DNA from 2 places in the Ningiella algicola genome. Region 1 is predicted to be linked to the other one. Evidence: predicted binding sites of a transcription regulator. Region 1 holds the regulator's gene; the other holds the start of a gene.
What was found. The regulator sigma-54, encoded in region 1, starts transcription at its own class of promoters, with help from an activator protein. The targets are predictions, from matches to a motif close to GTTGGCACGNNNNTNGNNT.

Region 2: PN836_RS06205 (LPP20 family lipoprotein) is a predicted target of sigma-54. The motif match lies at 1,934-1,952, and genes of this name have one in related genera.

What each region holds. Positions count from the first base shown of each region.
Region 1 is NZ_CP171821.2:3,947,303-3,951,510, forward strand. It holds gene rapZ (RNase adapter RapZ) at 1-861, opposite strand, end outside; gene ptsN (PTS IIA-like nitrogen regulatory protein PtsN) at 940-1,383, opposite strand; gene hpf (ribosome hibernation promoting factor) at 1,396-1,683, opposite strand; gene PN836_RS17145 (RNA polymerase factor sigma-54) at 1,707-3,227, opposite strand; gene lptB (LPS export ABC transporter ATP-binding protein) at 3,297-4,025, opposite strand; gene lptA (lipopolysaccharide transport periplasmic protein LptA) at 4,022-4,208, opposite strand, start outside.
Region 2 is NZ_CP171821.2:1,382,997-1,387,204, forward strand. It holds gene flgA (flagellar basal body P-ring formation chaperone FlgA) at 1-35, shown strand, start outside; gene flgM (flagellar biosynthesis anti-sigma factor FlgM) at 447-779, shown strand; gene flgN (flagellar export chaperone FlgN) at 788-1,219, shown strand; gene PN836_RS06205 (LPP20 family lipoprotein) at 1,315-1,821, opposite strand; gene PN836_RS06210 (flagellar assembly protein T N-terminal domain-containing protein) at 2,067-3,215, shown strand; gene PN836_RS06215 (hypothetical protein) at 3,279-3,935, opposite strand; gene PN836_RS06220 (tryptophan halogenase family protein) at 4,000-4,208, opposite strand, start outside.

The DNA of each region.
Region 1 (4,208 bases):
TTGTTCTGTTGGTTTATGTAGTTTTAGTTCTCGATGTTTCACTTGTACATCACCATGTGTGGCCTTGAAGGTTTCAGATAGTGATTGCGCAACAAATACACTTCGATGCTGGCCACCTGTGCACCCTATAGCAATGGTAACATAACTTCGGTTGTTTCTTTCAAGATGAGGCAGCCAAGTCGTTATTAGGTTTTGTACTTGCCATATGAACTTCATCACCAGCGGTTGACCTGCTAAAAAAACCTCTACAGGGCTGTCGAGCCCGGTTAAAGGGCGTAGGTCAGGGTCCCAGTGGGGATTTGGTAAAAAGCGCACATCAAACACATAGTCAGCATCTTTGGGTAAACCATATTTAAAACCAAAGGACTCAAACAAGATAACTAAATCAGTGCTTTTTTTGCCCAGAACACGTTCTCGAATCAATTCTGCTAAATCATGTACAGAGAGTTGATCGGTATTGATGGTTAAGTCAGCTTTTTCTGCCACGGGGATCAGTATTTCGCGTTCGGCGTTGATAGCATCGGTAAGCGAATTAGACAATTTAAATAAAGGGTGTAGCCTGCGCGTTTCGCTGTATCGTTTTATTAATACGTCATCACTTGCGTCTAAAAATATGATCGTAATATCCCAAAATTCGGGCAGATATGCCAAAATCTCGGATATTTCCTGCTCTGCTTTTGGCATGTTCCTCACGTCTATGCTCACAGCAACCAATTCGTGTTCGTCAGCTAGGGCATGAGTTAAGGTAGGCAGCAGATTTACGGGAATATTGTCAACACAGTAGTAGCTTAAGTCTTCCAGTGCACGAAGCGCAATGGATTTGCCCGAGCCGGAACGACCGCTAATAATTAAAAGCTTCACAACTTACTCCTATGGGCACGCACAAACAGCGTATGAAACAGAGTTTAGAAAGCTTTAAGCTTAATGACCCAACGTGAACTAGGCAAGCGCACTGACGATTTCTTTTTTATCCTCTGCCTTTCTGATGGCTTTGACGATATCTTTGTCGCTGAGTTTTCTGGCAATGCCTGATAGGGCTTTAAGGTGTGTATCGGCTTCTTCGCTTGGTACCAATATCGCGAAGAAAATATCAACAGGTTTGTTGTCAATTGCGTCAAACTCTATGGGTTCGTCGCTGGTGACAATAATCGCCATAATCTGGTTGATGCCATCGATGCGACCATGCGGAATAGCAATGCCGTTGCCGATGCCAGTGCTCCCCATTTTTTCCCTGCTAAGCAAACTGCTCAATACTTCACTTTGGTTTAATCTGGGATTCTGTTTGACAGCAATTTCACTGATGACTTCAAAGATACGTTTTTTGCTATGACAGTCGACCGAACACTGTGTTCGGTCGAGTGAGATAATGTCGCTGATTATCATAGGTAGGAAGGCTCAATGTCGTCTTAATTTCTCTTTGTGCTTAATTACTTGCCGGTCAAGCTTATCAATAAGAGAATCGATGGCCGCGTACATATCGGTGTGTTCAGAATTTGCGAATACCTCTCCGCCATTGAGATGCACAGTGGCTTCTGCTTTTTGATTCAGTTTTTCAACATTCAAAATAACGTGCACGTTGTTGATATGATCGAAGTGTCGCTCTAGCTTTTCAAATTTTGTATCCACGTAAGTTCGCAATGAATCGGTAATTTCCACGTGATGACCGGTAAGATTAATTTGCATATGCTAGGTCCTCTTTTTGCTGTCTATATAAGACTCTTTCTTTGGTTGGATGGGGGAATGTTTAACGATTCCCGATATTTTGCAATGGTTCGCCGAGCAACCTGAATGCCTTGTTCAGCGAGCATTTGTGCAATTTTACTATCACTTAATGGCTTGCTTGTTGGCTCTACCGCAACCAGCTTCTTAATTAAGGCTCTAATTGCAGTAGAAGAACAATTTTCGCCTGATTCGGTTGCCACATGTGAAGAAAAGAAATACTTTAATTCAAATATACCGCGAGGCGTATGCATATATTTTTGCGTGGTTACGCGGGAAATAGTTGATTCATGCATATCCACCATTTCGGCTACGTCATTAAGCACCATAGGCACCATTTTCTCAGGGCCTTTTTCAAAAAACTCTCGCTGCCGTGACACAATACAATGAGAGACTTTGAGTAAAGTCTCGTTGCGGCTCTCTAAGCTTTTGATAAACCATTTTGCTTCTTGTAAATGTGACTTAATAAACTGAGAATCGTTCGGGTTTTTTGTTGTTTTTCCTAAGCTCGCATAGGTTTCGTTTACTGAAAGTGCAGGCAATGCATCGTTATTTAATTCGACCGTCCAAACACCGTTCTTTTTGTATACATTCACGTCAGGAATGACATATTCAGGCTCCTTCGCGGAGATTGCACTGCCTGGGCGAGGATTGAGCGTTTTTAGTAAGCGCATCACCTCTCGAAGGTCGTCCTCTTTGAGCTTCGTTTTTCGCATTAGCGTGCGATAGTCTTTACTCGCTAGCAAATCGGAGTATTCATTGATAATCGCTTTCGCTTCGTCTAACCAAGGCGTGTCTTTATCGAATTGCGCTAGCTGGACGCTGAGACACTCTTGCACAGAGCGAGCTCCTGCGCCTAGGGGATCAAACATTTGCACACGTTTGAGTACACATTCGACTTCGTCAAGCTCAACTTCTTCGTTGTCAATGCTTTCTAAAATATCTTCACTGCTGGTGGTCAGATATCCCGACTCATCAATCGAGTCAATAATTGCGATGGCAATAGAGCGGTCGATTTCTGAAAAGTGCGTGAGTTCCACTTGCCACATGAGGTGATCTTGAATGCTATCCGACGTTTCCCCTTGAAACACATAATCATCATCAGGATTAGTGCCCACCATTTTAATGGGCGCAGAGCTTGAGCCCAAATATTCCTCCCAAGAGCTATCAAGGGGTAGGTCATCCGGCAGATCACCTTTTTCAAGCGCGTCGTGGCTATCCATATTGTCACTGCCAGAGAGTACTTCTGTTTCGGCGCTAGAGGCAGAGTTTGCGTCTTGTTCTGAATTTGACTCTGACGCCTTTTCTTTTTTGGATTCGTCGCCTCGTGAATCATCACCATCTGAGAACTCTTGCTCAGTCATCTCAAGAAGGGGGTTTGATTCTAAAGCCTCTTGGATTTCCTGTTGTAAATCTAAAGTAGATAGCTGCAAGAGTTTTATCGCCTGCTGAAGCTGCGGCGTCATGGTGAGCTGCTGACTAAACTTTAGTTGTAACGAGGGTTTCATCTACTTCCTTTCGTTAATTCGCACTAACGTACAAGCGTATACACATTCACGTATACGTCTAGCACCGAGTTAAAGAGCAAACTGTTCGCCTAAATATACGTCTCTTACGGTTTGGTTCGCTAGTATCTCATCAGGCTTGCCCGATGCGATTAATTCGCCGTGACTGACGATATAAGCTAACTCGCAAACGTCTAAGGTTTCTTTCACGTTGTGGTCTGTGATTAAGACGCCAATACCACGCTCTTTAAGCTGATATATGATCTTCTTTATATCATTAACAGAGATTGGGTCAACACCTGCAAAAGGTTCATCAAGCAATATAAATTTGGGGTTTGCCGCTAGAGCCCGCGCTATCTCGACTCTGCGACGCTCTCCACCAGATAAACTCATGCCCAAATTATTTCTTATGTGATTGATACTGAAGTCATCTAGCAGTTCATCTGCATGCTGCTCCTGTTGGCCTTTGTTCAACTCTTTTCGTGTTTGCAATATGGCCATAAGATTTTCATACACGGTGAGTTTTCTGAAAATCGATGCTTCCTGAGGGAGATAACCTATGCCGTGACGAGCACGCTCATGCATTGGCAGTAAGGTAATATCGAGTTGGTCAATTTGAATCAAGCCAGCGTCCAGCGGAACAAGCCCAACGATCATATAAAAGGTGGTCGTTTTGCCCGCACCGTTTGGTCCTAACAGACCCACAATTTGACCAGTTGACACTTGTATACTGACATCGCGTACAACCTGCCGAGACTTATATGATTTTGCCAAGTGTTGCGCGCTTAAGGTGCTACTCACAGGGGATTCTCATCTTCATTGGTTTTCTTTTCTTTATCGCCATTTTTCTTTTTATCGTCGTCAGCTGTGCTGTCTTCGTTAGACTCAAGTTCTTCAGTTGAAAAGGCACCTGGGCTAATGACTGTTCTCACGGCCTCTTGGCTATTTTCGTCACTTGACGCCAGAATTTGTTCTTTAGTCATA
Region 2 (4,208 bases), 2.2 Mb from region 1:
TTGCCAGCACTGACCGGGTTACCATAAATATATAAAACGGTTCAGGTGAGAAGGGCGATGTATCGTCAAGGGAAGCAAGATGTGTCGCTTGGCACGATGGTTGCAAATAGGCTCATGTAGCGTGTGATTTAAGTAAAAGCGTATTTAACAGCATAACTACGTACAGCTTGTGAATTAAACCTCAGGCTAAACGCTACGATACATTCTATACACGCCGAAGCGTCGCAAGGCCCAGATAACGAGGGTATTTGGACAAAAAGCGTAAAACAAACTTAGCAGAGCTTGTTTGAGTGCTCAGTATACATATAGCACTTTTTAAACGGCAGCTTGTCAATAAATTGCTATAATTGTATTTGGCGACAAAAAAATGTCGCATATAGCACTAAAGATTAGACAAGTGCAGCCGATACAAGAGATGTAGAGGTAATAAATGGTGGTGCAATACTATGTCAATTAACAATATTAACAACACAAACAAGCCGCAGTTAGATCCGTCTAAACTCGCGCAACAGCAAACACAAGCGCAGTCTTCAAACGCTGCAAGCAATGCTTCCGCTTCTCAAAATGCGGCGCCTGCTCGTCAAGATTCTGTTTCGCTAACGCAGTCTGCACAGCAGCTTGCTAACGTACAGAAAAAAGGTAGCGAAGCGCCCGTAAATCAGGAAAAAGTGGACAAGCTTAAAAAAGCAATTGCCGATGGCGAATACCGCGTCAACCCTGAAGTACTCGCAAACAAAATTGCGGTACTAGAATCGCAAATTTTAGGCGTTAAGGCTTAGGAGTTACCATGGCTAGCAGTCTTGAAAATGCAATTTCCAAGCAGCTGGAATTGCTATGTGAATTAAAAGCAGTTCTGGAGCAAGAGTTACACTTAATCAGCTCACGCGAGCCTGAGAAACTAATGCAGCTGTTGCAAGATAAATCTGAGTTGCTAGCGAGTATAGAGTCGCAAGATCAAGCCGTGGAAATAATGTATGCAAGAGTGGCTGAAAAGTCAGACGTTCCTCACGCTTGTTCCGCGTTGCTAGAAGATTGCAAGAAAGTGCTAAACGAGTGTAAATACCTGACTGAAATCAACGCAAAGTCGGTTGAACATGGGCAGCTTCGTTTAGTTCACCTACGAAATATGATGATGGAACTTAGAGCAAAAGAGTCTATTACCTACGACCGTGCTGGCAAGGCAAATGCGGATTTACTAGGCAAGCGTATTTCGGCATAAGGTCATTTAAGAATTATCTCACTTTGGATTTGCACCCACTAAAAACGCACTAGAAAGTGCGTTTTTTTGTGCCTGATAAGCATTAATTTACTGCGCTAATAGTATGTCACGTCTTTTATGCGCTTAGGCTTTGCTGTACTTAAATAAAGGTCGTACACAAGCGCCATATCAAGCTCTAATTCGGTAGCATAAGTGTCCTCTCCTACAGGATAGCTTTTCAACACTCGAGCACCTCGTATTACGCCTTCTACTGAGGCTTGTAACTGAGTATCAGTGAGGATAAGATTTGCAACGGACTGATCGCCATCAATACGCTGCCCATAAACCTGCTCTGCCAACTCCCGGTACGCATCTAATTTTGACGCTTTCATTGCCTGTAATCGTTTGCTTGTATCATTTAAGCCTAGCTGGGCAGCAATAGGCGCATAACCTACCGCATTTAAGACTGGATATTGCTGCGGAGCAACGGTTTCCCACTCAACATGCTTCGATACTAATGAAGAGCAGGCACTAATAGAGAAGGTGCACGCTAGTAATAGCGCTCTGGCTAGCTTAGCTTTGCCACTTGCGTTTTCAGCACGCTTGTTAGTTTCATTAAGCATGGAATTTCGCATAGGTGATGAATTAGGCAGTGATTTAATCAACGCTGTTTCCTCATTTTGACCGACGCAACAAAGCGCCGCACACATTTATGTACCTGATTTGATCAGGATGAAGCAAAGCATATGCCAGTACACAAGGTGTGTGCATTAATTAATGCAAAATTAGCTTGGAAGTGCAGACCCTATTGGCATAGAGCTTGAATAGCGTATGTATATCGCTGTATTTATTTTGCCAGGAGCGTGCAATGTTCAAGCCCTTTTTTATCACTTTTGTTCTGCTGTTAAGCGCAAGCATGCCAAGTTTTGCCGCTTGGTTTAGCGCAAGTGGACAAGCCATTATTGTTAATGGAGACAAAGAACAAGCGAGAGCTGAAGCGACACAAGAAGCGATTCGCCAAGCACTTTTGTTTGCAGGCGCTTCGGTGACTAGCGTGCAACAAATCGCAAATGGCTTATTGCTCGATGAAAAGCTTGAAATACGCGCAAGTGGCGAGGTCTCATCTGTAGAACTAGTAGATGAGGTCTACCACGACGGTTTTGTGACAGTCTCAATTAGAGCGGACATCTTTGCGCAAGACGCGCAATGCAGTGCTGCTGACTATGTCAAAAAGATCTCTACCACTTATTTTCCATTACGATATGAAGCTCAGGCTGCTTATGGTCAAATCCATCATCTTGGCAAAGAAGTCGCGTTAAAGCTTCAATCAATCATGAACCGATTTAGCACCTCGCTCGAAGTTTCCCACATTGAGCCATATGTGTTTGACTGGCACAAGTCAGACGCTCCCCAAGAAGCAGTATTTTTGGCAAATAAGAGCAGCACTCAATATGTACTGACAGCAAGTATCGACGATGTATCTGTCAAAAAAGCTGCAGGCTCTGCTTTCGAATTCTATAAAGGCCCTCAGTATACAAGAGCATTTGATATCACGCTGACTATGATAAATGGTGCGACGGGTAAAACAGTGGCTAAAAAAACTTATCGCAGTATCAGCACTTGGGATTTTTATAGCACCCAGTCAATTGACGTGGGTTCAAGTGAATTCTGGCAAAGTCAGTACGGACAGAATGCCCTTACAACATTGCGCCAAGCCGTTGCTGAGTTAGAAGAATCGGCTCTATGTGAACCCACAATGGGAAGAATACTGGCAGTGTCAAATACACAGGCTCAAATCAACCTCGGACAAAGCCATAAGGTACAAGCAGGTGATGAGCTAAGCTTGTTTAATGTTAAGCAGATAGCGGATACCTTTGGTCAACAGTATCATCAGTTCGTTATCAATCCGCGTACACTGATTGTTCGCCAGGTGTTTAATAATACTGCAACAGTAGAAGCTGCGGATAACGGCCTTTTAGGAGATGTTCAAACAAATGACTATGTGGCTAGACGATAAGCACTGCAGCTCTTTGAGAAAGTCGCAGTTTGTTCGCACGTCTCAGCCCATAGTTATTACACGTTAATTCATAAAGGGTAAGCTCTTTATGTCAATATCTTTCCCTAAGTTAAAGATAAACACGGGCCCAAAATCGATAATGTGCGCACCAGTGGAGACGGGAAAGCTAATTTGCGTGCCATAAGCGCCATAGTCTTGGTCAGCCACACCGGCCATAGCAAAGGTTTGCCAGCCTCTGGTGAGTATAATATTATCAGACATAAGCTTGTTGTAAGGTGGTGCGCCTTTTTGCAAGCCCGCGTCTGGTAAAGAAACTTGGTCGTTTTTTGGATCATCAGGCGCAATTCGCCCCCAAAACATCATGTAAACCGTATCGCCTTTTTTGATTTCGCCGCCAACGCCTGCTGTGACCGCATCATCCCATGGATTTTTACTGGCTTTCAGCACGTTTAAGCGTAAAAGCTTGCCGCCAGTGACATCTTCATCCTCGAACCTCTCACTCACAATATTGGAACCGTAATACTCAAGCTTATCTGCGTAAGGGACATGGATGAGTTGAGCGTTTTCTGGCAGATACGTAAGAAGTTTACCGTAAGCGACATCTACTTCCTTATTGCGATCTTGCGCATAGGCAGTAAATGAGAGCACCATAGAAATCAGTAACAGTAAGGAACTGCATTTTCGTTTTGCGAATAAGGAGCGTTGATAATTTATGTTCATTTTAGAGCTCTCTATTAAATCAATTACGACAAGTTTGCTCGTGCTTTACCTGTTGCTATCAACACTATCCTGTTTGTTTGAGCTGAGGGTTAACACAGTACTTATCTATGTAGTCAAAGTGTTTGGGGATACGCATCACGGAGTTGCTTAGCACTTGTTGGATGTGCCCCATTTCGTCCTTTAGTTTTTCGTCCGATAAAATGTCGACCAGCGGGTGCGGTGCTTTCGGGAAAACATTTTGTCCTGCAAATACTGCAATCCACGAGGCCTCAC